DNA from 2 places in the Neptuniibacter halophilus genome. Region 2 is predicted to be linked to the other one. Evidence: predicted binding sites of a transcription regulator. Region 2 holds the regulator's gene; the other holds the start of a gene.
What was found. Region 2 encodes FliA, which starts transcription of late flagellar genes. Its sites were predicted from a motif close to CTAAAGTTNNNNNNNNNNCNGCCGATA; they were not measured.

Region 1: a site for FliA is predicted at 10,043-10,069, ahead of QUD59_RS12565 (flagellar protein MotY). Genes of this name have one in related genera too.

What each region holds. Positions count from the first base shown of each region.
Region 1 is NZ_AP027292.1:2,689,682-2,705,579, forward strand. Features, by position in the region: gene apbC (iron-sulfur cluster carrier protein ApbC) at 1-259, shown strand, start outside; gene QUD59_RS12510 (hypothetical protein) at 444-623, shown strand; gene dcd (dCTP deaminase) at 768-1,334, shown strand; gene QUD59_RS12520 (hypothetical protein) at 1,365-2,009, shown strand; gene QUD59_RS12525 (hypothetical protein) at 2,302-3,108, shown strand; gene QUD59_RS12530 (class II 3-deoxy-7-phosphoheptulonate synthase) at 3,150-4,505, opposite strand; gene QUD59_RS12535 (LysR family transcriptional regulator) at 4,784-5,698, opposite strand; gene argF (ornithine carbamoyltransferase) at 5,798-6,703, opposite strand; gene QUD59_RS12545 (aspartate aminotransferase family protein) at 6,700-7,938, opposite strand; gene grxD (Grx4 family monothiol glutaredoxin) at 8,219-8,554, shown strand; gene QUD59_RS12555 (peroxiredoxin) at 8,645-9,247, shown strand; gene rnt (ribonuclease T) at 9,304-9,930, opposite strand; gene QUD59_RS12565 (flagellar protein MotY) at 10,107-10,967, shown strand; gene QUD59_RS12570 (argininosuccinate synthase) at 11,106-12,332, shown strand; gene QUD59_RS12575 (tetratricopeptide repeat protein) at 12,462-14,057, shown strand; gene QUD59_RS12580 (hypothetical protein) at 14,082-14,447, opposite strand; gene QUD59_RS12585 (type I secretion system permease/ATPase) at 14,537-15,898, shown strand, end outside.
Region 2 is NZ_AP027292.1:1,020,241-1,033,934, forward strand. Features, by position in the region: gene QUD59_RS04775 (ParA family protein) at 1-328, opposite strand, end outside; gene QUD59_RS04780 (flagellar motor protein MotB) at 329-1,264, opposite strand; gene QUD59_RS04785 (flagellar motor protein) at 1,269-2,009, opposite strand; gene QUD59_RS04790 (protein-glutamate methylesterase/protein-glutamine glutaminase) at 2,015-3,238, opposite strand; gene QUD59_RS04795 (chemotaxis protein CheA) at 3,262-5,349, opposite strand; gene QUD59_RS04800 (protein phosphatase CheZ) at 5,362-6,159, opposite strand; gene cheY (chemotaxis response regulator CheY) at 6,178-6,549, opposite strand; gene QUD59_RS04810 (RNA polymerase sigma factor FliA) at 6,644-7,354, opposite strand; gene QUD59_RS04815 (MinD/ParA family protein) at 7,366-8,193, opposite strand; gene flhF (flagellar biosynthesis GTPase FlhF) at 8,208-9,644, opposite strand; gene flhA (flagellar biosynthesis protein FlhA) at 9,690-11,795, opposite strand; gene flhB (flagellar biosynthesis protein FlhB) at 11,938-13,077, opposite strand; gene fliR (flagellar biosynthetic protein FliR) at 13,087-13,694, opposite strand, start outside.

The sequences.
Region 1 (15,898 bases), 1.7 Mb from region 2:
TCATAACGAAGCGGTATTTGGTGATGGCGGCGGTGCAGAGATCGCTGAGCTTTATGAAACCGAACTGCTGGGCCAGTTACCACTGTCGATGACCATCCGTCAGCAGGTTGATTCGGGGGAGCCAAGTGTTGCGGCCGACCCGGAAGGTGAATACGCCATGATCTACCGTGAAGTGGCGCGCAAGCTGGCAGGCCGTCTGGCGCAGCGTAACGCCGCACCGGCCCAGGTGATTCCCTCCATCGTGGTGGAAGAGGACTGATCAGCCCGGCCCTGCATAACTGGTTAAGGCCCTCCGTTGTGAGGGCTTTTTTTGTCTGCTTCTCGCTGTCTGGCGGTGCTGATGGAATGTTTTTCATCATTTCGTCACTGAATGCTGTCTACACTTAATAAGGCGCTGCGGTATTGCAGCCATAATAAAAATAAAGAGTTTGAGGGATGAAGAGATGGATTATCGAGCAACAGCCAGCGTTAAAAAGCCGGAATCTGATACGCAGGCTCCTTCACGTCAGGCCATGGCGCTTGAGTTGAAGCGCCAGGCAAATATTCTTCGTGATGAAGGGAAAACCGCCGCAGAATTCTGGCTCGCCGACCAATATGAAAAAACCGCCAACCTGTTGAATTAACAGCCGCTTTAACACGTTTTATAAATAGCCTCTTTTTGAGGCTATTTTTTTCCTGCCCGGCTGTGCTTTGTTTTTGTCGAAATGCCCGAAAAAAGGTACAATTCCCGCCTCGATATTTTTGACTACGGATGTGGAAAGGCCAATATGGGCATTAAAGCAGATAGCTGGATTCGCCGGATGGCGGAAGAGAAAGAGATGATTTCACCGTTTGAACCGGGTCAGGTTCGGGAAGTGAATGGCTCTCGGATTGTATCCTACGGTACTTCCAGTTACGGCTACGATGTTCGTTGTGCCAACGAGTTCAAAATCTTCACTAACATCAACTCCTCAGTGGTTGACCCGAAAGATTTTGATGAAGGCAGCTTTGTCGATATTGAGTCGGATGTGTGCATTATTCCGCCGAACTCTTTCGCGCTGGCCCGCACCGTAGAATACTTCAAGATTCCCCGTGATGTGCTGACCATCTGTCTGGGGAAAAGCACCTATGCCCGTTGTGGCATCATCGTCAATGTAACGCCTCTGGAACCTGAGTGGGAAGGGCACGTTACACTGGAGTTCTCCAATACCACTCCGCTGCCAGCGAAGATCTATGCCAACGAAGGTGTGGCGCAGATGCTGTTCCTGCAGGGCGATGAGATCTGTGAAACCTCTTATAAAGACCGAAATGGTAAGTATCAGGGCCAGACTGGCGTCGTTGTACCCCGTACCTGATCCGAACCGGCGAGATATACACCCGTTTTGATGATTCTAGACAGAAACCAGATCCGTTCCTTCTGGGAGCAGTTGCAGGAAACTATTGAGCAGTTGCTTTCCAGCCGGAGTGACGACCGTTTTGAAGCTGAGCCCCTGCTGAAACAGTATCGGGAGCAGTTGCAGAAGATCGACCGTAACCTGACCTTTCATTTCCAGAGCGATGCCGATAATGATGGCTCGGTGGAGATGGTGTTCGGCTGCGACGGCTTTCCGGAGTCAATTCATGCAGTGCTAAGCCTGATCGGCGCAGCACCGGAATTGTCTGGTATCGAATTCAAGGCGTTTAATAACCGCTATGACCCGGTACCGTTGTCGGTAAATATTGGCGATGAGTATTGTGAGATCGGAGATTTCTGGTGTCGTCTGGTGGTGGTTAACAAGCACCTGCATCTTGAGGTCTATCTGGAAGATGCGCCTACCGTGCTGGATATGGACCCCCGTGTAGAAGCGGTGATGATCTACCTCGATGCCCTGATCGGTGAGTATGAACTGATGACGAAAGTCTGGGCGCTGGACTGGTTTGAACTGCCGCCATCACCGGAAGATCACGGCCTGACCCGACTACTCGATCTGCGCGAAGGTTTTGATGAAATCAAAACTCAGGTCAATCCGATAGGGCTGACGCTGCATTGATAAAGCAGGCCGCTGCTGTGGTGGCCTCAGCCTGCTTGCTTCGTAGCCGACCGCAGTGCGGTCGGACGAGATTCCCGATCAGCAGTTGATCAGGTTCTGGGTTTAGTTATCAGAAAGCACGTAGATACTGCCTTCTTCCTCTTCTCTGGGTTTATCGTCTTTATCCTTGGATTGCATTTTTCTCCCCCTTCCTGGCGTTTTTAGTTGCTTCCTTGGTTACAATCGACCATTGTCGTAGTTATCTTAGTTATTTATGACAAATTTTCCCGTCAGATCAGCCATAGGACCCTTTATGAGTGGATTGCTCACCGCGCTGCTGGAAGATATACGTATTGAATATATTGCACGTATGCAGGCCAACGGCTGCACGGAACCCTACCTCACCGCAGAAAGGCTCTGCCATGAAAAGCTGTTTCTGGAGACGGATCGGCTGGCAGAGATCATTCAGCAGGATCCGACATTGCTGGCAGCCCGTGCCGGTGAGCTGATTATGAACCGGCAGGAGAGTGAAAACCCGTCTGTGGGTGTGATTATCTGCAGCAATATTCTCGCTGCCGCACTGGAGGGATTGATGGCAGTGGCTGTGGAACAGGACTGGCTCGATGTGGATGAAGAGGGCAATGTGCTGGTGGATGACGAGGAACTTGCTCAGGATGCGCAATATATCATCGAGGCGGATTACAGCCGTTCCGAGCACGCGAAGCAGGTGATTGCTCAGGGCGGAGTCAGCCAGTTGAGCCAGATCTTTTCTGCTGCCGAAGCGGCGTTTCTGGATCTGTTACGAGAGAATACCCGGGAGCGGGATGCCTACCAACTGGCGTTGGATATCTCCTCTGACTATTCCGTTTTTGCCCCGGAAGATATTGCACCTCTGATCGCTGAGAATCCGCTGTTGCTGGGATTGCGGCCAGAAGATCTGATTGATGAAGAACTGTTTGACGGTGATCCGCCTGCGGGGCTGATTATCAGTGCGCACCTGACCCGGATGATGTTACATCAGATGCTGGAGCTGGGTGTGGAGCAGGGTGTATTGATGCTCGACAGCAGCGGTCATATTGTGGTCCCGGATCAGCCGGAAGAGCCCCCGACGCTGCATTAAAAAACAGTAACAGCCTGCCCCAGCGGGGCAGGCTGAACCCATCAGCAGCGGGCAGCTTTCAGGGTGTCGGCAATCAGAAACGCCAGTTCCAGTGCCTGTTCACCATTCAGACGTGGGTCGCAATGAGTGTGGTAGCGATCTGCCAGATCCTGTTCGCTGATCATGTAGGCGCCACCGATACATTCCGTTACGTTCTGGCCGGTCATTTCGAAGTGAACACCACCGGCGTGAGTGCCTTCCGCTTTGTGTACTTCGAAGAAGCCTTTCATTTCGCGCAGAATGGCATCCACACTGCGGGTTTTATAACCGCTTGAGGCTTTAATGGTATTGCCGTGCATCGGGTCTGAACTCCACACAACCTGCTGACCAGAGGCTTTCACAGCACGTACCAGTGGTGGCAGGAATTCAGTGATCTTCTCAGCGCCCATGCGCGCGATCAGGGTAATCCGACCGGCTTCGTTTTTCGGGTTCAGAATCGCCAGCAGGCGTTCCAGATCATCGATTTTGGTGCTTGGGCCTACTTTGATCCCCACCGGGTTTTCGACACCGCGCAGGAATTCCACGTGTGCATGATCGGGCTGACGGGTCCGGTCACCGATCCAGAGCATGTGGGCGGAACAGTCATACCAGTTACCGGAGAGGCTGTCCTGACGGGTCAGTGCTTCTTCGTAGCCGAGTAGCAGTGCCTCGTGAGAGGTGTACAGCGATGTTTCATGCAACTGTGGCGTGTTCTTTGAATTGATGCCGCAGGCCGCCATGAAACGCAGGGTCTGATCGATCTGATCAGCCAGGTCCTGGTATTTATTGCTCAGCGGGCTGTTGGTAACAAAGCTCTGGTTCCAGGCGTGTACCTGATGCAGGTCGGCAAAACCGCCTCGTGCAAAGGCGCGTAGCAGATTGAGTGTGGAAGCGGCCTGATGGTAAGCAGTTACCAATCGTTCCGGGTCGGCTTCACGGGCTGCCGGGTTGAAGTTGATATCGTTAATAATATCACCGCGGTAGCTGGGCAGTTCGACACCGTCGATGGTTTCCATATCGGCGGAGCGGGGCTTGGCATACTGACCGGCAATACGACCGACTTTAACCACAGGGCAACTGGCAGAGAACGTCATCACGACTGCCATCTGCATCAATACCTTGAATGTATCGCGAATCTTGTTGGCATTGAATTCGCTGAAGCTTTCGGCGCAGTCGCCACCCTGCAACAGAAACGCCTTGCCTTTAGCAACGTTGGCCAGATCGGTTTTCAGTTGATTGATCTCGCCTGCAAAGACCAGTGGTGGCATCTTGCTGAGCTTGTCTTCGGCTTCATGCAGGGCGGCCTGGTTCGGGTAGCTTGGCTGCTGGACAATCGGTTTCTCTCTCCAGCTCTGAGGGGTCCAAATCGAAGTTGTCATCTTAATCTTCCTGATAATCTGCAGTCTGTCTGCTGCAGTGATAAATCTAAATAGGGTCGCTAGGTGTGCAAGCTGAACTTGCGGGTATACGGATGAGGGGCGGCCTGTCAATTTTGTGCAGGTAGCACAAAACCCACAGACCTAGATAAAGTAGGAGTGAGAATAAAAAGCCAGTGCAGCGGAGTCCGCTGAACATTGTTTGTTGAAGCTTAAGGTATTGCTTTTCACTGCTCTGTTCTTGATCGATATGGCGATTGATACACCGAGTATACGGTTATTTAAGCGGTCTTGATACCCGTCAGATTACGGAAGGATACATCTTTTGCGGTATTAAGGAAATCGACCATAAATTCAGCGTCTTTCTGATCATCCCGGATCGCTGCATAAAGGGTGCACCAGACCCCTTTTTCGCCGAGTGGGCGCGAGGCGATATAGTCGCGCTGAATGTACTCATGCAGTGCCCAGTTTGGAAGGGCGGCGACACCCCGGCCGCTGGCGACCAGTTGCAGCATCATCACGGTCAGTTCTGCGGTGCGGATCGTTGCCGGTTCAACATCCGCTGCATCCAGAAAATGGTTGAAGATGTCGAGTCGCTGGTGTTCAACCGGGTAGGTGATCAGGGTTTCCTGAGCCAGATCTTCCGGGTGAATATAGCGTCGTGCCATCAGCCGGTGCTGTTTGCTGATGGCCAGACGGGATTCGTAAGTGAACAGCGGAATATAGGTGATGCCGGTACGGGCTTCAGGGTCAGAGGTGATCACCAGATCAAGATCGCCGCGGGCAAGCGCCGGCAGGGGTTGAAAGCTGAAGCCGCTGGACAGATCCAGCTCCACTTCAGGCCAGTGCTGACGGAAGTGGTCAATGGTGGGCATCAGCCAGTCAAAACAGCTATGGCACTCAATGCAGAGGTTCAGGCGCCCGGCTTCACCGCCAGCCAGACGGGCGATATCCCGTTCGGTATTGCGGATCATCGGCAGAATTTCATCGGCCAGAGTCAGCAGGCGCTGGCCGGCACTGGTAAAGCAGATTGGTTTGGTCTTACGGATAAACAGCGAGCAGCTAAGCCGGTCTTCCAGATCTTTAATCTGATGTGAAAGGGCTGACTGGGTGAGATGAACGCGCTCTGCAGCCTCAACCAGACTGCCTGCATCCCGTAGGGCTGACAACGTTTTAAGGTGGCGCAGCTCAATCATTCATCCTCTCCGCTGATCGTCGATTGTCGCAGGGTATAGGCAGTATAGTACGGCCAGACAATAAGGGCAGGCAATCCCCGAAGAATTGCCTGCCCCGTATTATTTGACGAGCAGGAACTCCAGCAGCGCTTTCTGCGCATGCAGGCGATTTTCCGCTTCGTCGTACACCACTGAGCGCGGGTCATCCAGCATATCTTCACTGACCTCTTCACCACGGTGCGCCGGCAGGCAGTGCATAAACAGTGCGTCCGGGTTGGCTTTGTCCATCAGCGCCGGGGAAACCTGGAAGTTGGCAAATTGAGCTTCGCGCTCTTTCTGCTCCTCTTCCTGGCCCATTGAGGCCCAGACATCCGTCACGACCAGATCGCTGCCACTGACGGCTTCTTCAGGGGAGTTGGTAATGAACAGGCGATCACCGTGCTCTTCAATCAGCGCTGCATCGGGCTCAAACCCTTCAGGACAGGCGATGTTGAGTTTGAAATCGAACTGATGCGCCGCGTTGATGTAAGAGTGGCACATATTATTGCCATCGCCGATCCAGGTGACGGTTTTGCCCTGAATATCACCGCGATGCTCGAAGTAGGTCTGCATATCGGCCAGTAACTGGCATGGGTGATACTCATCGGTCAGTGCGTTGATTACCGGGACCTTGGAGTTGGCGGCAAACTCTTCTACCAGCTCGTGGCTGAAGGTGCGGATCATTACCACATCGACCATGCTCGAGATCACCCGGGCGCTGTCGCTGATCGGCTCGCCGCGACCCAACTGGGTATCGCGCGGAGAGAGGAACATGGCGTGACCACCAAACTGTGCCATGCCTGCTTCAAAGGAGACACGGGTACGGGTTGATGATTTTTCAAAGATCATCGCCATTACTTTGTTTTTCAGCGGTTCATAAACTTCGTTGCGGTTACGAATCGCCTTAAGCTCGCTGGCACGGCGAACGAGCTGGCGCAGCTCGTCGGTGCTCAGGTCACGCAATGTCAGGAAGTGTCTGATACTCATTTTACTCTTCGTTCTGCTGCGGGAGTGCTGTCATCTCCTTCGGAGATACGCTCATCCGCGGCATAAACGCGGATAATCTGCGACAGGGTGTTAACCAGTAGGTCGGCTTCGTTATCGGTCATCGTCAGGGGTGGCAACATACGTACGACTTTGCCGCCGCCGGTGACATTGAGCAGAATGCCTTTAACTTTCGCCAGAACAGCCAGTTCAGTGCCGGCTTCGTTCAGCTCGATAGCGACCAGCAGGCCCTTGTGACGGATCTCTTTGATGTAATCGGCATGGCCGAGCTGTTCGCGGAAACCGGCAACGATTTTGTCGCCCAGTTCTGCTGCGCGCTCACACAGATTTTCATCCATGATCGTGTTGACTACAGCCAGTGCGGCGGCACAGCTCAACGGGTTGCCGCCATAGGTGGAGCCGTGGGTACCAGCGGTCAGAACCTCAGCGGCTTTGCCTTTAGCCAGGCAGGCGCCAATAGGTACGCCGTTGCCTAGGCCTTTTGCGGTAGTGACTACGTCCGGCATGATGCCGTTATGCTGGTAGGCAAAGTATTTACCGGACCGGCCGTTGCCGCTCTGTACTTCATCCAGCATCAGCAGCATATCAAACTCGTCACAGAGATCGCGTAGCTGATTCAGGTAATTGTCTGCAGGAATACGGATGCCCGATTCGCCCTGAATCGGTTCGACCAGTACGGCCACCACATTAGGGTTGCTCTCAGCGATTTTACGAACCGCATCAACATCATCGTAGGGTGCGCGGACAAAACCGCTGACCAGTGGTTCAAAACCTGCCTGGGCTGATCGGTTGCCTGTTGCGCTCAGGGTTGCCAGCGTACGGCCGTGGAAGGAGTTTTCCATCACAATGATCGCAGGATTATCCAGATTGCGAACTTTGTGACCGTAGCGGCGGGCCAGTTTAATTGCTGCTTCGTTCGCTTCCGCGCCGGAGTTTCCGAAGAAGACGTTATCCATACCGGAAATCTGAGTCAGGCGCTCGGCCAACTGCTGCTGGTTCGGAATAGTGTACAGGTTGGAGGTGTGTAGCACTTTGCCGGCCTGTTCGCAGATAGCGTGCGTAACAGCGGGGTGAGCGTGACCCAGACCGCAGACAGCGATACCGCAGAGCGCATCCAGGTATTTATTACCATCAGTATCATACAGCCAGCTGCCTTCGCCGCGTTCAAACGCGACAGAGAGCCGGTTGTAGGTGGACATAATCGATTCTACAGCCATGTTTTTTTGTTCCCTAAACGCAAAAAGGCAGCCAAGGCTGCCAGATCAGAGGGCAAATAATAGGCAGCTTTATGTCGTTTGGCAAGGGTGAAACGCGGAGGGAGGATGGCTGTGGATAAAAAAACACACTCTATCGGGAGGGCTAATTAATTTTATTTATAAAGGTGATTAATAAAAGCAAATGTACATTGTCAGAGTAAAATGGTCGGATATGTGGTACATTGTCCGCCACGGCACGCACTCGAGTGTGCGACTGACATATGATGATATAGGTGTATGAATGAGCGTAATTGATACCATCAAAGAGCAGATTGAAAACAACGATATTCTGCTTTATATGAAAGGGACGCCACGTTTTCCGCAGTGCGGTTTTTCCTCACGTGCGTCTGAAGCGGTTATGGCTTGTGGCGAACGTTTTGCTTTTGTAAATATTCTTGAAAATCCTGAAATCCGTGCTGAACTACCAAAATATGCTAACTGGCCAACTTTCCCGCAGTTGTGGGTGAAAGGCGAGCTGATCGGCGGTTGCGATATTATCTGCGAAATGGCTGAGAGCGGCGAGCTGGCTCAGGTCATTAAAGAAGCGGCTGGTCCGGCTGAGCAGGGCGCGGAATAATTTCTGCCAGGTCGCTGCTTGATTTTATCGCGACCTTTTTTATCATAAAAACCTTAAACGCTAGAAAGCACTTAATGGAGAAATAGCAAAATGGGCGTACTTGTAGGCAAACAGGCTCCTGACTTTACAGCACCAGCGGTACTGGGTACTGGTGAAATCGTTGATACTTTCACACTGTCAGAAGCCACTAAAGGCAAGAAAGCAGTAGTATTCTTCTACCCACTGGACTTCACTTTTGTTTGCCCTTCTGAGCTGCTGGCATTCGATCACCGTATCGAAGAGTTCAAGAAGCGTAACGTTGAAGTGATCGGTGTATCTATCGATTCCCACTTCTCTCACAACGCTTGGCGTAACACTCCGGTTAACGAAGGCGGTATCGGCCCTGTTAACTACACGCTGGTAGCGGATATGACTCACAGCATCTGCCAGTCTTACGACGTTGAGTCTGAAGGTGGTGTTGCTTTCCGTGGTTCTTTCCTGATCGACGAAGACGGTCTGGTTCGTCACCAGGTTGTTAACGATCTGCCACTGGGTCGTAACGTTGATGAAATGCTGCGTATGGTTGACGCGCTGGCGTTCCACCAGGAACACGGTGAAGTTTGTCCGGCAGGCTGGAACCAGGGCGATAAAGGTATGGTTGCATCTCCTGAAGGTGTTGCATCTTACCTGTCTGAAGAAGCTGACAAGCTGTAATTCGGGCTTAGCTCATAAAAAAACCGCCATCTGGCGGTTTTTTTGTGTCTGGATGATTACTCTTCGTCGGTGATCGGATCGACCAGATCCCAGCCGCCCAGCTCTTTCCAGCGATTGACGATGATGCAGAACAGTTCTGCGGTCTTCATGGTGTCGTACAGCGCCGAGTGGGCCTGTTTGCCGTCGAACTCTATGCCTGCTGCCTGACAGGCTTTGGCCAGTACGGTCTGGCCGAAGGCCAGTCCGGCCAGTGTGGCTGTGTCGAAAGTGGAAAACGGGTGAAACGGGTTGCGCTTGATATCTGAGCGGTTCGCCGCTGCATTGACAAAGCCCTGATCAAAAGAAGCGTTGTGGCCTACAAGCACTGCGCGTTTGCAATCGTGCGCTTTAATCGCTTTGCGGACCGGCTTGAAGATCTCTTCCATGGCTTCGCGTTCCGGCACGGCTTCGCGCTCAGGATCGAATGGATCGATGCCGGTAAATTCCAGGGCTGATCGTTCCAGATTGGCGCCTTCAAAGGGTTCTACCTGCGCTTCGAAACTTTGATCAATAATCAGAAAACCATTTTCATCCATGGTCAGGGTGACGGCGGCGATCTCGAGCAGGGCATCGGTACGGGCATTGAAGCCGGCTGTTTCAACGTCTACGACTACAGGCAGGAAACCGCGGAAACGGTTTGCCATCGGGTGTTTGCTATCGTTATGGTGTGTCAAGAGTTGCCCTTACTTGGCAGAGGGTTTCCGTTTAATATGCGGGGTATTCTAGCAGCGTAACAGCGGTCACTCAAAATGTGCTCTCAAGAATCTGGGCTTTTAGCCGAACTATCATTAGATCATCTGATTTTTAACAGGCAGCATTAATGGTACGTGTTCGTTTTCTTCTCGCTATTATCTTCAGTCTCATGGGGTTATCGCTTCAGGCTGCGACCTTCAGAAGCTCTATTGATGATTCCCGGTGGCAGTTGGAAGCGTCAAAGTTCAGTTGTACGCTGAGTCAGGTGATCCCTTCGTTTGGTTCGGCTGTGTTTCTGCATGAAGCTGGCGAACGGGTGCACTTTGTTTTGCGGCCAACTGAGAATATCCATTTTAGTCAGGGGGCCAGTCTGGTGGCTGAAGCGGCGCCCTGGCAGCCGGGAATCGCGCCTCGTCCAATCGGCCGGATAAAGCCTGAAGAGCGTACCGGTTATCTCGAAGTGGCGCCGGAGCAGACGCAGAATATGCTGGCGGCGCTGTATAAGGGGCTGATGCCTACTTTTACCGGTGCCGCCTGGTACGGTACCGAAGAGTCATTGCGGGTTTCAGTCTCCGCGGTGAATTTCCAGTCGGCATACAGCGATTATGTGGCCTGTACGGCGGGCTTGCTGCCGGTTAATTTTCGTCAGGTGGCGCGTACTGCTATTTTGTTTCCGTCATCTCAGTGGCGTTTGTCCGATGCTTCCCGCGAACGTCTTGATCTGATTGCGCTCTACGTGAAAAACGATGAGGCTGTCTCGGGGGTTTATGTGGATGGCCACTCAGATAATCTCGGTCGTCGTCTGATGAACCGGGATATCTCTAAACGACGGGCTGAGGAGGTGACGGCTTACCTGATCAGCCTTGGTCTGGATCCGGCCATGATCACCACCCGCTACCACGGTGAGCGATATCCGGTGGTTGAGAATAACAGTAAAAAGAACCGGGATCGTAACCGACGGGTCACTATCCGCCTGGAGCGTGACTGAATTTAAACCCGTTTGACAAATTCTTGTCGGGCGGATGTGTGTCAATCCGGTTATCTGCTATAATGCCGCGCTTAATTTGAAATTCCTTTCTGCCTCGCCTTACGCGGGGCGAAATTGTTCGCAAGTTGGAGCTTGAGAATGTCCGAGATCAAAAAGGTCGTTCTGGCCTACTCCGGTGGACTGGATACGTCGGTTATCGTTCGCTGGTTACAAGATGAATACAATGCAGAAGTGGTTACCTTTACTGCCGATCTGGGGCAGGGTGAAGAGGTAGAGCCAGCGCGTGCCAAAGCAGAAGCTCTGGGCGTTAAAGAGATCTATATCGAAGATCTGCGCGAAGAGTTTGTCCGCGATTACGTCTTCCCGATGTTCCGTGCGAACACCATTTATGAGGGTGAGTACCTGCTGGGTACCTCCATTGCCCGTCCGCTGATCGCTAAGCGTCTGATTGAGATCGCTAACGAGACCGGTGCGGATGCTATCTCCCACGGTGCGACCGGTAAAGGTAATGACCAGGTTCGTTTCGAACTGGGCGCTTACGCCCTGAAACCGGGTGTACACGTGATTGCACCATGGCGTGAGTGGGATCTGAACTCCCGCGAAAAACTGATGCAGTATTGTGAAGATCACAATATCGAAGTTGATTTCGCCAAGAACAAGAAAAAGTCTCCGTACTCTATGGATGCTAACCTGCTGCACATCTCTTACGAAGGCGGCATTCTGGAAGATCCGTGGGCGGAAGCTGAAGAAGATATGTGGCGCTGGTCTGTATCTCCTGAGCAGGCGCCGGATGAAGCGACCTATCTGGAACTGACCTACGAAAAAGGTGATATCGTTGCCATCAACGGTGAGCAGATGTCTCCGGCCACCGTGCTTGAGTATCTGAACAAGGTGGGTGGCGCTAACGGCGTTGGCCGTCTGGACATCGTTGAGAACCGTTTTGTGGGTATGAAGTCCCGCGGTTGTTACGAAACACCGGGTGGCACCATTATGCTCAAGGCGCATCGTGCGATTGAGTCCATCACTCTGGACCGTGAAGCCGCGCATCTGAAAGATGAGCTGATGCCACGCTACGCTAAAGTAATCTACAACGGTTTCTGGTGGTCTGAAGAGCGTAAGATGATGCAGCAGCTGATCGATTACTCTCAGCGCAATGTGAACGGCGATGTACGGGTTAAACTGTATAAAGGTTCTGTTGATGTTGTGGGTCGTCGTTCTGAAGAAAGTCTGTTTGACGAGAGTATCGCTACATTTGAAGATGATGCGGGTTCTTACGATCAGAAAGACGCGGCTGGCTTTATTAAGCTGAACGCACTGCGGATGCGCATTGCAGCCAGCAAAGGGCGCAGTTTGCTGGAAGACTGATCCCTGATGATCGAAAAAAAACCCTGCAGATTGTCTGTGGGGTTTTTTATTGCTCCAAGCTTGTCCTAAACTTTGATAATGGCCTGATTTATATGCTACTTTTGCCGTTATCTTATCAGTACAGCGCCTATGGAAATCAACTATTCAGGAAAGTCGGCTCTCATTGTAGACAGCAAGCTCGAAGACCTTGGGGCGTTACGACAAATCCTGAGTCGCTTGGGTGTGGGGCAAGTTCAGGCCGCGGCTTCCGTGAATATGGCCCTGACGCTGATGCGGGAGTTTACGTTTGATCTCTGTTTTGCCTCTTATGATATGGGCAGGGATGAGAAAAACGGCCTGCAGCTCCTGCAGGAGGCGAATGCTGAAAAAATTATCCCCAAAGCCAGCTCCTATTTTCTGATTGTTGATCCTGAAAGCTCTGAACTGCTCTTCGGCTCTCTGGAAAACTCCCCCGATACCTATATCTCCAAGCCTTTTGATGAAGCGAAAGTGCGCCACCGGCTGGAAAAGCAGCTAAGAATCAAAGAGGCTGTGCGTCCAATCGAGAAGCTGGTGGACTCCCGTCAGTATGAAGCGGTGCTTGATCAGGCACGTGATCTGGCCACTCATTTCCCCGGACTGAGTATCGTTTTGCAGCGCCTCAGTGGTATTGCATTGCTGCGGATGAAACGGTTTACCCAGGCTAAAGAGCTGTTTGTGCAATTAACCAATAACCGGGATCTGCCCTGGGCAGAGGTGGGTAAGGGGGTTGCTCACTTTAATCTGGGCGAATACGAAGATGCGCTTAAGTGCCTCAACCGGATTGTTGATCAGCAGCATATCTGTGTAGAGGCCTACACCTGGCTGGCGCGTATCTATCGGGTGCGTGGCGAACTGGGGCCGGCGGTTACGCTGATGCGAAAGGCGGTGATGATTCAGCCCACTGTGCCTGCGCTGCAAAGTGAGCTGGCCGATCTGGCGTGTCAGACCGGTGAGTGGGCGATTGCCTGTTCTGCGTATCAGCAGGCGGTACGCTACGCCCGCTACTCTTCATTTCAGGATCCGGTGCATTACTTTGGCCTCGCCAGAGCATTGATTATCTCCAATAAGGATAAAATCGCTTCAGTGGAAACAGAGGTGCTGCGTGTTCTGGAAGATGTGGTGCTGGACCACCCGGATGATCCTGAGGTGATGTTTAAGGCCAAGCTGGTGAATTGTGACCTGTATCGACAGGATGCGACGCAGCAACGGCTTGAGCAGATGATGCAGCAGACTTACAACTTCTTTATGCGTATGACTCCCGGGCAGCAGTGTAAGTGGCTCGATGTCATGCTGGATGCCGCTAAAGGCTCTTCAGTTGAATCCGAAGTCAAAGCACGCTGGAAAGAGTTGCATAAAACCATGGTCGCCAGTGAGTGGGGTAAAGCCAACTACACGGCGATGACCAGTTTCCGTAATCGTGATCTGGATAAGGCCTTTATGATGTTCGGACGCGCCAATGAGTTGTTGCCGGCGCATACCGGAATTGCGCTGAATCTGGTGCAGAGTGGTATTGAAAAGGCTAAGCGTGGTGAAAATGCCCTGTGGATTTTGTTGTCGGTGCGGGATGTGCTGGCTACTATTCCTTTTGGGGCGTTATCTGAAAAGCAGCAGCAGCGATACCGGACACTGGCCGAGCGTTACGCAGAGATGTACCGGCAGTTGAATCATTACGGCGATGAGGATGCCGCTTCTTCTGCCGGTTAGCAGGGGGGGAGGCTGACGGCAGCGTCAGAACACCTCATCATCTTCAATCAGGAAGGAGTGGCCGTTCTCAGGCTGCTGTACTGCATCGGTATCATCGCGGCCAATGTTACGCGCCAGTTTACGGCTAAGCAGCTTTTTCTGTGCCATCTCTGGCAGGTCGGTGAACATGATCAGGTTTTTGGCAATCAATACATCCACCAGATCCTCAAAAATTCGGGCGACTGCCATATCGGACCGGGCGAGAAATTCTTCAGGGGAGAACTCCTCATCATTGATGGAGAGAAAATCCAGTACTTCCCGGTTTTTTATGTCGACGGGCTCAGCTCCGGGTTGCAGTGTCTCCGAGAGGCTGACGATGCGTCCTTCATCATTACGTATGGCGTATAACATATTGATTTGCTACATTGGATTAGTTTTTGGCCTGCGTTCAGCAGGTGTCAATTGAGTATCTCTCTCATATAAGGTTAAGGTCAAGGTTCATGGAAGCGGTTAAAGACCCTCTGCTCGGTTGCCTGGTGCATCTCAGCAAGCAAAATCACAAGCCTTTCTCTCCGGAGGTGTTATGTGATGGACTGCCTCTTGAAGACAATAAACTGACACCGAAGCTGTTTATCCGGGCAGCTAAACGTGCCGGTTTTGCTGCGCAGATCCTGCGTCGGGATCTGAAAGATATCTCCCCTTTAGTCCTGCCGGCCGTGATGATTCTGGAAAATGGTCAGGCCTGTATTCTGCAGGAGATCGATCACAAAAATGGTGAAGCGCTGATTATTCAGCCGGAGAGCGGCGGTGAACATCGTCTCAGTTGTGATCGGCTTAAAGCGTCCTATACCGGATACGCCATTTTTGTACGCCTTGAATACCGCTTTCAGGAGCAGGTGTCCAAACTGCTTGAGGGGCATAAAGGGCATTGGTTCTGGGGAACCATCAGGCGTTCCGCTTCAATCTACCGGGATGTGCTGATTGCCTCGTTTCTGATCAACCTGTTTGTGATTGCCAACCCTCTGTTTGTTATGAATGTCTATGACCGGGTGGTGCCCAATAATGCGATTGAAACGCTGTGGGTGCTGGCGATCGGCGTGTTTGTGGTTTATCTGTTCGATTTCGGCCTGAAAATGTTAAGGGCCTACTTTATCGAGGTGGCGGGGAAAAAGGGCGATGTGATGCTCTCGGCGCTGCTGTTCGAGAAAGTGCTGTCGCTTAAGTACAGTGCCTTGCCGACTTCGGTCGGGTCCTTTGCCAGTAACCTGCGAGAGTTCGACAGTATCAAGGGCTTTCTCAGTTCGACGACCAACGTGGTACTGATTGATCTGCCGTTTGCGGTGCTGTTCCTGTTGGTGATCAGTTACATCGGTGGCCCCATTGTACTGGTGCCGATTGCCGTTATTCCGTTAATTATTCTGTTCTCTTTTGCTGTGCGTCCGTTTCTCCGTGAAGCGGTTGAGAAAACCTTTGCTTCCAACGCACAGAAAAGCTCTACGCTGATTGAAAGCCTGACGGCCATGGAAACCGTTAAGACCCAGCGGGCCAGCTCATCGTTGCAGCTCAGTTGGGAGCAGGCGGTGGGTTATATTGCCAAGTGGAGCCTTAAATCACGGATCCTGTCTGCTTCCGTGGTCAATTTTGCTTCGTTTGCTCAGCAACTGGCCTCGGTGGGTATTGTGATTGTCGGTGTCTATCTGATTACCGAACGGGAACTGACCATGGGGGCGCTGGTCGCTTGTGTGATGTTGTCCGGGCGTGCGATTGCGCCAATGAGTCAGGTGGCGAATCTGGTGATCAGCTTTCATCAGGCATCTACGGCCCTTAAAGGTCTGAACGAGATCATGGCACTGCCATCCGAG
Region 2 (13,694 bases):
AGCCCATCCCTTCTGCACCAACCGCTTTACGCTCCAGCGTCGCCATAGCCGTAGAGGCCGGAATCAGTTCAATGCGGCCATGACTGGTCTTCAGCAACAGATCAGTAACATCCTCTTTATGCACCTTGCTGCTACCCTGAAACAGGTTATAAACGCTGTCTTCCAGCTCGTCAGGATCGTAGCCGAAGTAACTGGTCAGCGAGCCGTGCGGGTCGAGATCGACCAGCAACACCCGATAACCAACCTCAGCCAGCAGACCTGCGATCGTCACTACGGTTGTTGTTTTGCCGACACCACCTTTCTGGTTGGCAACAGACCATACATGCATTTATCTATCTTCCTGTTGTAACAATTCAGGTTCCGGACGTCTGAATAATACACCACCGTCACCGGTTTCGACCTGTTCAATCACCGGCAACGCCTCCTCTTCGGGCGAAGCGAGCACCGTTGACACTGCATCAGCACTGACCTGCTGGCTACCGAATGAAGAAACGGCCCGGCGTACTTTTTCATCACGGGAAACCACAATCAGCACCCTGCGGTTAAGGCGCTGTCCCGCTTCAGTCCGGTTACTGTAAGCCGGCTGATATTCACCATAGCCTACTGCAGCCATCCTTTCCGGTTGTACACCAAACTGTGCCAGCAAACGTACTACCGTCGCCGCCCGGGCAGCGGAGAGCTCCCAGTTTGACGGATACACCGAATTGGAGATCTGCTGGTTATCGGTAAAACCCTCTACATGGATCGGGTTCTTCGTCTCTTTAAGGATCAGCGCAATCTGTTCAAGCAGCTCGTCAGCCAGGACATTAGGTACCGCACCACCGGAATCAAACAGCCGGGTGGCGCGCAACTCAATGGTAAACCAGAGGTCATTACCGGTCACTCTGATCTGCCCGTCGGATATCAGCTTCGAAAAACCCACCTCAAACGCCTGTTGCAAGGCGCGGAGTGCATCCGTTTCTGCCTGATCCGGCGGTGCTATTTTAACTTCCGGGGCATCCTCATCAGCCACCCCGCCACGGAAAATACCGGCACCTGACTTACTGCGCCCCAGCCCGTCACCATCGACTGAATCTGCGCTCGGATCGCCACCTACAAACACCCCGGACAACGCCTCAGCCAGGTGTTTGTATTTTTCTTCGTTCACCGAAGAGATCGCATACATCACCACAAAAAAAGCAAACAGCAGGGTGATAAAGTCAGCGTAGGAGATCACCCAACGATCATTGCGGATACTCTCTTCAACCTGCCGACGTCTGGGCATAACGCTACCTCAGATAGCCCTGCAGCCGCTGCTGAATGGCTTTGGGATTCTGACCTTCTGCAATAAACATCAGCCCTTCCAGAACCATCTCCTGATACTGGTATCGCAGCAGCACCAGATTTTTAATCTTGTTGGCTACCGGAATCAGAAACAGGTTGGCAATGCCGATACCGTAAATAGTAGCAACAAAGGCCGTGGCAATGCCGGCACTCAGCCCATTGGGATCAGTCAGGTTACTCATCACGTGGATCAACCCCAGCACGGCACCGATAATCCCCAGCGTCGGAGCATAACCACCCATACTTTCTATTACTTTCGCGGCCTGAAGGTCTCTCTGCTCTACCGTGATCAGCTCAACCTCCAGCGAACTGCGGATCACCTCAGGCCCTTTTCCATCTGCCAACAGCAGCAAGCCCGCTTTGACAAAGGGATCGGATTCTTTCTCTGCTTCTTTTTCCAGTGCCAGCAGCCCTTTACGGCGGGCCACAACACACCATTTGACGATTCTGTCGATACGCCCGGCGAGATCCTGTTTATTACTACCGAACGCCCAACCTAACAGCTTTACCGCCCGCGCTACATCCTGAGCCGGAGACTGGATAATCGCTGCTGCCAGCGTCCCCCCGATCACAATCGCCGCAGCCGGCAGGTTCAGTAACTCGGCAAACTGACCACCTTCGAGATAGTTCCCCCCCAATACCGCAGCCAGCGCCAGTATCACACCCAGAATTGCAGTGATATCCATATCCGCTACCTTTTATTGCTGAGGATTGGGCCGAACTCGGTCAGGTCGAGGATCTCATTTGCAAGCCCCGCATTGACCACTGCCTGCGGCATACCATAGATGGTGCAACTCTCTTTATTCTGCGCCCACACAGTCGCTCCCTGCTGACGTAGCAGCCTGGCACCGTCACAACCGTCGGCGCCCATCCCGGTAAGAATGATCGCTAACACTTTGCTTGCATAGGATTTAGCTGCGGAGGCATAGGTCACATCAACGCTGGGTTTATAGGTCAGACGCTCATCCCCCGGCATAATGCGTATCACATCTTTATTCCGCGGATCGATAATCATCTGATGACCACCCGGCGCCAGCAGTGCGCGCCCCGGCATCAGCCGATCGCCATCTTCCGCCTCTTTAACCGCAATATTGCACTGCTGATCCAGCCGGCTGGCAAACACCGAAGTAAATGTCTTAGGCATATGCTGCACCAGCAGAATCGGATGGGGAAAGTTGGCGGGCAACTGAGTCAGTATCTGCTGCAGCGCAGCCGGGCCACCAGTGGAGGAACCGATCACCACCAGCTTACAGTCGGCCGGTATTGATTTCCGTGACACTGGTCGGCGCGGTGCAATACCCGTCGCCGGGGTGGCGCTACGCTCCTGCAAACGACTGCCCGCAGGTTCAGTTCGCTGCCCTGATGGACGGGCGGCAGGTGCAGGGGTTCGCGCCGGGCGTGATGTCGCCGTTGACGACGCCGGAGAACGACTGGCGCTGTCCGGACGAAAAACCATCGACGTGCCACCACTGCTTTTACCGGCAGAAGAAATAAACGAGCTACGCTGCCGGGCATGTCGGGAACGCCCCAGCTCGACTACTTTATCGCGAAGTTGTTTTTCCAGTGACGATGAGTGCTCCATCCAGGCGCGCATATCTTTGGAGAGATAGTCCAGCGCCCCCGCTTCCAGTGCCTGCAGTGTTACCTGAGCACCTTCGTGGGTGAGAGAGGACAGCATCAGAATATTGGTCGGGCATTCCCGCATAATCACCCGGACAGCTTCGATGCCGTTCATCTGAGGCATCTCCACATCCATGGTAATCAGGTCGGGCTTAAGCTTCTTTGCCTGCTCAACCCCTTCCCGCCCGTTCTGGGCAGAGCCGACAACCTCTATCCGGCTGTCGCCTGCCAGAAGATCAGTGATCCGGTGACGAAAGAAACCTGAATCATCAACAATCAGAACCCTAACCGGCATAAATCATGATCCCCTCACCTGCCTCAGGATGCGTAATGCTTCAACAGATTCGGGATATCGATAATCAATGCGATACGGCCATCGCCCGTAATTGTTGCACCGGACAGACCCGGCGTACCGTGCAGAATAGTACCCAGAGGCTTGATCACAACCTCTTCCTGACCCACCAGTTGATCCACCACAAAGCCAACGCGCTGGGTGCCAACCGTTACGATCACAACGTGTCCCTGCTCCGGCAGATCCGCACCCTGCTGACCATCGATCAGCCAGCGTTTCAGGTGGAACAGTGGCAATGCCTGATCCCGTACGATAATCACCTGCTGACCATCTACGATGTTGGTTTTGGTCAGATCCAGATTAAAGATTTCGTTTACATTCACCAGCGGCAACGCAAACGCCTGATCTTCCAGAATAACCATCAGCGTAGGCATGATCGCCAGTGTCAGAGGCACCTGGATCGCAATCCGTGAACCCTGACCGACCACAGAGTCGATATTCAGCGTACCATTGAGCTGAGTAATTTTGGTTTTCACCACATCCATGCCAACACCACGGCCGGACACGTCGGAGATCTCTTTCTTGGTTGAGAAACCGGCAGCAAAAATCAGGTTGAAGCATTCCTGTTCTGTCAGGCGTCGGGCAGCTTCGGCATCCATCATGCCACGCTCAATGGCCAGATTACGCAGTTTTTCCGCGTCCATACCGGCACCATCATCCTGAATGACCAGCAGGATATGATCCCCTTCCTGCTCAGCGGACAACAGCACATGACCTTCACGGGGCTTACCCGCCGCTTCACGGGCATCAGGGGCTTCAATACCGTGATCCACCGCATTTCGCACAAGGTGAATCAACGGGTCAGCGAGCGCCTCAACCAGGTTTTTATCCAGATCGGTCTCTTCACCGCGCAGTTCCAGACGAATCTCTTTCTTCAGATTTCGGGACAGGTCACGAATCAGGCGCGGAAAACGACCAAAGACTTTTTTCACCGGCTGCATACGGGTTTTCATCACCGACATCTGCAGATCGGCGGTTACCATATCCAGCGTGCCCAGTGCCTTGGCCATCTCTTCATCTTCGCGGGTGACCCCCAGACGCACAAGACGGTTACGCACCAGTACCAGCTCACCGACCATGTTCATGATCTTATCGAGCAGACGGGTATCAACCCTGACATTGCTCTCAGCCTGAGGCTTGGCTTGCTGATGTGCGGCTTTAACTGCTGCAGCGGTCGCCTGCTCGGAAACAACTTCCGCTGCGGCCGCAGGGGCCGGTGCTGGCGCTACTGGAGCCGGCGCAGGTGCTGCGGCGACCGGTGCCGGCGCAGGTGCAGCCACGGGTGCCGCCGGAGCGGGAGCAGAAGGCGCACCGAACGCCCCTTTACCCTGAGCCTGAAGCTCATCCAGCAGGGCTTCGAATTCATCTTCTGTGATCAGATCCTGACCGCCAGCGGCAGCCGCGGCAGGTTCAGGTTCTGCAGGCGCCTGATTTTCATTGCCCGGCCCTTTACCAGGGCCGTGCAGCTCATCGAGCAGCGATTCAAATTCATCTTCCGTAATCAGGTCATCACCGGCTTCGGCCGCAGGCACGTCAGCACCCGCCGAATCCTCCATATCACCGAGCAACAGGTCGAATTCATCATGGCTCTTATCGGCAGCAGGAGCCGCCTGAGGTGGCGCTGCCGGAGCAGGTGCGGGCGCTACAGGCTGTGCAGCCGGCACATTACCTGTTGAAAAGTTAATCAGCGCCTGAATCAGTTCCGGATCAGCGTTATCCGGCTCGACACCACTGCGTACCGCATCAAACATCACGTTGACGGTATCCAGAGCCTGCAATACGACATCCATCAGCTCAGGTGTAACCGTAATTTCCCGGTTACGCAGCATATCAAAGAGGTTTTCCGCCTTGTGGCAGCAATCCACCATCGGATCAAGCTGCAGGAATCCCGCGCCGCCTTTTACCGTGTGGAAGCCGCGGAAAATTGCATTGAGCAGATCGCTGTCATCCGGACGCTGCTCCAGATCAACCAGCTGTTCGGATAATTGCTCAAGAATCTCTCCTGCCTCGACAAGAAAGTCCTCAAGAATCTCCTGATCCACATCCAAACTCATATGGCGCTCCTCTTAAAAACCCAGACTGGATAGCAGGTCATCAACTTCGTCCTGACTGCTGACCACGTCAGCCGCCTCCTTATTGACCTGAGGACCCTCAGCCTGAATAGGATTCTTTTTATTGGCCTGTTTTTCTTCTTCATCTGCTTCCAGCACTTCAATGCCAGACAACCGTTCGACCTTGGCAGCCATCTCCATCAGGCTGACCAGGTGAGTCTCGACATTGGTAACCAGATTAATTACCCGGCGGATCAATTGCCCGGTAATGTCCTGATAGCTCTGTGACACGACGATATCGGTCAACTCGGTACGCAGGGTAGCAATGGTGTTTTCGGATTCTTCTTTCAACGCACAGGTCCGGTCAAACACCCCGGCCAGGGTTGAGTGTTCTTTCTCCAACTGCCCCACCAGAAGCAGCAGGTCTTTAAAGCGTTCGCTCTGGACATCAAGGTTGTCCACCAGAGTCAGGGCCTTATCCACCCTGTCCATGGTTTCATGCGCATTTTTTTCAGTAACTTCGATGACGTAGTTCAGACGGTCAGCAGCATCCGTATGATCGGGGACAGACTCATCTCCCACATCAAGGCTGCTACCCAACTCATGGGAGAAGGCTTTGATCGCCTCATGCAGCCCCCTGGTCAGGTGGCCTACTTCACTGAAGAAGGTTTTGTGGCGGAATTCGTGCAGATCCTGAATGATGTCCATTGCATCAGACAGATTGCCCTCGTTGAGCACAGAAACCAATTCCTGAGCCTTCAACTGCAATTCCATTTCGAAGTGTCCCAACCCTTTGCCTGTTCCTGAAATCATTACTACCGACCTTATTCTTTAACCCAGGCGCTCGAAAATTTTGTCAATTTTCTCTTTCAAGACAGCCGCGGTGAACGGTTTGACTACATAGCCATTAACCCCGGCCTGCGCAGCGGCGATAATCTGCTCTTTCTTCGCCTCAGCCGTAACCATAAGTACCGGCATATGCGCCAGATTCGGATCGGAACGCACCTCTTTCAAAAGGTCGATACCGGTCATGCCCGGCATATTCCAGTCAGTAACCAGAAAATCGATACCCCCCTGTTTGAGGATAGGCAATGCGGTCTGGCCGTCATCTGCTTCCTCAACATTGGTCATACCCAGATCGCGCAACAAATTTTTGATTATGCGTCTCATGGTGGAGAAATCATCCACTACAAGAATTTTCATGTCTTTATTCAAGACGACCTCCCGTTAGAACTACGCAACTCATTGAGTCTACACCTAATTACCGCAATTACGTTGAGTCGGGTCAACCCTTTTTTTACTGCCAGTCACTTAGCCTTGATCTCAATCGCAAAGCCGCCTGGCTGTGAATCTGACTAACACGAGATTCACTCACCCCTAATATCTGGCCTATCTCTTTCAGGTTGAGCTCTTCATCATAATAGAGCGCAAGCACCAACTTTTCTCTTTCCGGTAAATTATTTATAGCCGTACTTAGCGCTTTTAAAAACGCTTCACGCTCAAAATTCTGATTTGGCCCCGGGTCATCATTAGCAAATGATTCACCGGGCCCCTCATCCTGAGGACTGATTAACTCTTCAAAACTGAACAGCCGGCTATCCAGAGAATCGCGCAGCAGATTATGATATTCATCGACGCTGATCCCCATCTCTCTGGCGACTTCAGCATCCGATGCATCTCTGCCAGTTCGCCCTTCAACCTGTTGAATGGCTTCGGTGACACGTCGGCTGTTGCGATGCACAGAACGGGGAGTCCAATCCCCCCGGCGCACCTCATCAATGATGGAACCACGAATGCGGATCCCTGCATAAGTTTCAAAACTGGCCCCTTTGGAAGCGTCGTACTTTCCGGCGGCTTCCAGCAGACCAATCATTCCGGCCTGTATGAGATCATCCAGCAATACCGTTGCCGGCAAACGAGCCAGCAGATGATGGGCAATGCGTTTAACCAGAGGCGCATACTGCTCGATCAGCTCTTCACTCGACTGTAATTGCAGCTGGTTGTACATACTGCCTCTATTTAATCTGTTGAACTCACTCCCTGAACGAGCCGTTCAACAAAAAACTCCAAATGACCACGGGGCACGGACTGGACCGGCCATCCGTTTACTTTATTCGCTAACTGACGATATGCCAAGGAGACTTTGCTCTTTGGAAACGCTTTTAAAACAGCTACTTGACGCTGAACGGCTTTACGAACGTTTTCATCATAAGGGATTGACCCTACATATTGAAGTGTTACATCCAGAAACCTGTCTGTCACGGTCAGCAGCTTACCAAACATGTTACGACCTTCCTGTTCACTGCGAACCATATTCGCAAGAACCCGGAAACGGGTCATCTTATAATCTCTGTTTAGCAGTTTTATTAAAGCATATGCGTCGGTAATTGAGGTGGGTTCGTCACAAACAACCACCAGAACTTCCTGCGCAGCTTTCACAAAACTGACTACAGATTCGGAAATACCGGCCGCCGTATCAATGATCAGAACATCAATATCATCAGCAACCTGATTGAAAGCATGGATCAATTCAGCATGTTCATGTGCAGAGAGCGAGGTCATCTCCTGAGTACCGGAAGACGCCGGGACAATGCTCAGGTAATCATCAACCTCCAGCAGAATATCCTTTAATCCGCAGTCACCATTGAGCACATCTGCGATGGTTCGCTTCGGCCGCAGCCCCAGCATTACATCGACGTTGGCCAGCCCCAGATCGGCATCCATCAGTATGGAGCGCTGCCCCAGATCCCCCAGCGCCAGCGCCAGATTAACCGAGACATTGGTTTTACCTACCCCACCCTTACCGCCGGTCACGGCGATGACTTTAACGGGTTTATGCTGATTCATATCTTTTCCTGCTCTCAACCCGTTTTATAGGCAGACCCAAGGGCGGACATTTTTTTCTCGGCTTCGATCGCCCGCTGAGCGGTAATTACCGCACGGCTTACCAGCTCATGCTGTCGAGCCACTTCAATGTCATCCGGTATACGCTGCCCGTCTGTGACATAGGTCACCGGCAGGCGCTTTTCAATAATCAACGACAGTGCCTCACCGAGACTGCCCGATTCATCCATCTTACTCAAAACACAGCCATTCAGACCTAATGTCTGATAAGCATTAAACGCCTGTTCAACCACACGGCGCTGACTACTGCAGGAAACAACCAGCAATTTTTTCAGCCGCAGAGTGACGCCTTCAAGCATCTGCAACTGCGCCTCGCTGTGAGGCTCCTGAGCATTCAGCCCCGCAGTATCAATCAGCACCAGACGACGATTTTTCAGACTGTGCAACACTTCGTCGAGGCTGTTGTTTTCATCCACCACCCGGACAGGCACGTCAAGAATCCGACCAAAGGTGCGCAATTGCTCATGCGCGGCAATACGGTAAGTATCGGTTGTCACCAGCGCCAGACTGGAACTGCCGTACTTCAGCACATAACGTGCTGCCAGCTTACCAATAGTGGTGGTTTTACCGACCCCGGTCGGCCCCACAAATGCGATCATGCCACCGCGTTCGATAAAATCATCACCCAGCACGGGGATTGAATCCGACAACCGCGCCAGCGCATGTTTCCAGGCCTTATCCGGTGCCAGACCACCCTCCATACTGGATATCAAATGCGATGAGAGACGCTCACTGACACCCAGCAATTCAAGCTTACGCTGCAGAGGCGGTTTCTCCGGAGCAGCCACGGGCGCAGATCGTTGTGCCAGCACCTGCTGATTCAGCAGGTTTTTTAACTGGGCGATCTCGTCCTGCATCGATTTGATAAGCTGATCGTCCGGCCCGGCCACTTCAGCCGAGGAAGCCAGTAATTCATCTTCAAGATTAACGCCCAACGGGGCGTCATCCAGAGCCGAGCCCTGCATAAAGTTGCGGTGCGCCATATCCGCTTTGGCCTTCTGCCGGTCTTTCAGCGACTGCAGAATACTGCGCAGATCATCGTCATCCTGCTCAATCTGGCGATTAACATGACCCGGCTGTTTCAGCTCCTGCCCCTGCTGCTGGGCCTCCGCAATCTGCATACGGGCCTTTTGCAGCTCACTCGCCAGCGCTGAGCCCTGACCGCCGGTCAGGGTGTCGATCTGCTCCTGCCGCCGCTGCTGCGGGGTGGGCGTAGTTGCCTGCCGTGAGAACTCCTGCTGAGCAGCTTCATAATCATTTTCATGCGCTGCAACCACCTCAACCCCACCGGCAACCCGGTGATTGGAGACAATGACAGCGTCCGGCCCGATCTCATCCCTGACCCTTCGCATAGCCTGGCGCATATCTGGCGCAAAAAAACGTTTTACTTTCATATCAGTTCCTTATCGGCCACCAACTGCAGGGCTGTAATGAATTGATCATCCATTCTCACCCCCTACGGTTGCCACTATGGTGACCTTTTTATTTTCAGGAATTTCCTGATAAGAGAGCACATTAATCTGATGCTCACCATAACGTACAAATTTGGCCATCAATGGCCTTACCGGAGCCGCCACCAGCAATACCGATGGTCGGCCCATCATCTCCTGCTGGGTCGCAGACTCTGACAGGGAGGCCTGCAGACGTTCAGCCATCCCCGGCTCCAGCACCAGACCATTATCCTGCCCCTGCTGCACAGAGTTCAGCAGCAACTGCTCCAGTTGCGGTGCCAGAGTAATGACCGGCAACTCCGCCTCAGAGCCATTGATATTCTGAACAATCAGACGTGACAACGACACTCTCACCGCAGCCGTCAGCGCCAGCGGATCCTGCGTCCGGTTGACTGCGTCGGCCAGGGATTCGGCGATCGTTCTGAAATCTTTCAGCGGTACCTGTTCCATCAGCAGGTTCTGCAGCACTTTAAGCAGAATACTGAAAGAAAGCTTGGCTGGCACCAGTTCATCCACCAGTTTCGGCGAAGTTTTCGACAACATATCAAGCAGTTGCTGTACTTCCTCATGGCCCAGCAGCTCGTGGGCATGCAACTGCAACAACTGATTCATATGGGTCGCCACTACAGTGGAGGCATCTACCACGGTATAACCCAGCGACTGCGCCTGCTCTTTCTGAGACTGCTCAATCCAGATCGCATCCAGACCAAACGCCGGGTCTTTCACCTCAACACCCTGCAGCTTACCGAATACCTGACCGGGATTAATCGCCAGCTCCCGGTCCGGGTACACCTCAGACTCACCAACAACCACACCCATCAGCGTAATGCGGTAGGCGCCGGGCAACAGATCCAGATTGTCACGAATATGCACCGAGGGCACCAGAAAACCCAGATCCTGTGAAAGCTTCTTACGTACCCCTTTGATCCGGCTCAACAACTGGCCACCCTGCATCTTGTCTACCATCGGAATCAGACGATAGCCAACTTCAAGGCCCACCATATCCACAGGCATCACATCATCCCAGTCCAGCTCACGCTTCTCGGACTCTTCTTCCTGCGGCATCTCAGCCTGTTCCAGTGCCTCAGCTTCTTCCCGCTCTTTGTTTCTGACCTGTTGCTTGAAGATCCACCAGGCACCTGCACCTGCCAGCAGAGCCAGAGACAGGAAGGCGAAATGCGGCATACCGGGGATAACCCCCATCACAGTCAGAATAGCTGCCGCCACCGCCAGTGCTTTTGGCGAACCAAACATCTGGCTGACAACCTGACGCCCCATGTCATGAGACACATTCTGTCGCGTCACCATAATAGCCGCTGCAGTAGACAGCAGCAGAGAAGGAATCTGCGCCACCAGACCATCACCAATGGTCAGCAGGGAGTAGAAACGCATCGCGGTCTCGAAATCCAGATCATGCTGCAGCATGCCGATCCCCAGACCACCGAGCAGGTTGATCACCAGAATCAGGATACCGGCGACCGCATCACCACGAACAAACTTTGAGGCACCATCCATCGAACCATAAAAGTCCGCTTCCTGAGTGACATCCTGACGCCGCGCTTTAGCCTCTTCCTGCCCAATCAGGCCGGCATTCAGGTCCGCATCGATTGCCATCTGTTTACCCGGCATCGCATCCAGAGTAAATCGCGCACTAACTTCCGAGATTCGTCCGGCACCTTTGGTCACCACCACAAAGTTAATGATGATCAGAATCAGGAAGACCACGAAGCCGACCACGTAGTTACCGCCGACCACGACCTCACCGAATGCCTCAATCACCTTACCCGCAGCATCTCCCCCCTCGTGCCCGTAAAGCAGCACTACACGGGTTGAGGCAACGTTAAGCGCCAGACGCATCAACGTAGCAACAAGGATAATGGTCGGAAAGATGGCGAAATCGAGTGGCCGGTCGGAGTACACACAGACCAGCAGAACCACAATTGAAAGGGCAATATTGAAGGTAAAAAAGACGTCGAGCAAAAACGGAGGCACGGGCAGAGTGACCATTGCCATGATCACCAGCAAGAGCAGAGGAACCCCCAGATTCCCCTTACCTAGCCCACGCACATTATCGAGAATTACCGCTCTGTCCACCGAAGCCCCAAACGTCAAAAAAACAACACTTAGATCTGTTTACAACCAATTACCCGGCCCATCCGGGGTTAGGCAAGCCATAATACGTTATTTTTTTGACGAATAGCTATACCAGCCTTAAATTCTGCAATTTTTGAGCCAATTATTCGTCATCGCGGAACTCATCCGGTATCGGCAGTTTATCCACCTTCAGCTCATCCGGACGCTCGGCATCGCGTGCTTTATAGCGTTTCAACTGGAACACATACGCCAGCACCTGAGCCACCGCCATATACAAACCTGAAGGGATTTCATCGTCCAGTTCGGTGGAGTTATAGATTGCTCGCGCCAGAGGGGGTGCTGCCAGAATCGGCACATCATGCTCTTTGGCAATCTCCCGGATTTTCAGGGCGACAAAATCAGCCCCTTTGGCCACCAGAATCGGAGCGCCCCGGTTGTCGCCATCATATTTCAGCGCCACAGAATAGTGGGTCGGGTTGGTGATGACCACGTCAGCATCCGGCACTTCCTTCATCATCTGCCGCTGCGCAATCTCACGCTGCAACTGACGGATACGCCCTTTTACTTCAGGCTTACCCTCAGTATTTTTCAGCTCATCCTTTACCTCCTGCAGCGTCATTTTCATTTTCTCGGTGTAATCATAGATCTGATATGGCACATCCACTGCCGCCACCAGAATCAGCACGGCACTCAGCGCCATAAACACCCAGATAATGATCTCCAGCGCCTGATCGATCGCCGGACGCGCCTCAAAAGTTGCCAGCGCCAGAATATCGTTGCGAATATTCCACAGAATCAGAATGGCAAAGCCACCCACCAGTGAGAACTTGGCAACGGCCTTGAACAGCTCAATCAGGGATTTAAGCGAAAACATCCGCTTAATCCCCGCCAGCGGATCGATACGACTGCCTTTAGGCGCTATCGACTGGGCACTGAAATTCCAGCCCCCGAGGGCGATCGGCCCCACCAGCGCCGCCAGCAACAGTACGCCAAAGACACCCGCCAGCCCTTTAAGCGCCTCCCAGGCAGAAGAGCCGAAATGCGAAAACATTTTATTGGTGTCGAAAACCGCCTGCCGGTCGAGAACAAAATTACTCTCCATCATTCCCAGCAAACTGTTGGCCAACTGAGAACCGAAGATAATCACGGAGAACACCGCGGCCATCAAAACCAGCGTGGTCGCCAGCTCCTTCGATCGGGGAACGTCCCCCTTTTCCCGCGCCTCTCGCAGGCGCTTGGGTGTGGGGTCTTCGGTTTTTTCCTGACCGGAATCTTCAGCCATAAGCCCTCACTAGAGAAACAGGTTCTCGATGTAATCGAGCACAAAGGTGGAGATCCGCATGTACTGATCGAGGAACCCACCCAGATTAACCCAGTTAATAAACAACCCCAGCACCATGGTAAACGGGAACCCCACTGCCAGAATATTCAACTGTGGTGCAGCACGGGACATAATACCGAACGCCATGTTCACCACCAGCAATGCGGTCACCGCAGGCAGGGCCATCAGCATCGCCGCGGAAAACATCCAGCTACCCGCCATCACAACCCGCCAGAAACCCTCCCGCTCAATCGCCTGCAGGCTGACTGGCATCACATCAAAGCTCCGCACAATCACCTCAATCATAATCAGGTGACCGTTCAGCGCCACAAAGATCATCATAATCAGCGTCAGGTAGAACTGACCCAGCATGACCACTGAGATACCGTTCGCCGGATCGGTCATTGAGGCAAAACCAAGACCCATCTGCAAAGCGATAATCTGCCCGCCCAGCACAAAAATCTGATAGAACACCTGAAACAGAAAACCCAGCATCGCCCCGACGATAATCTGCTGAGCAATAATCAGATAACTGGCCACACTCAAACCATCAAAGTCGGGCATCTCAGGCAGCAGAG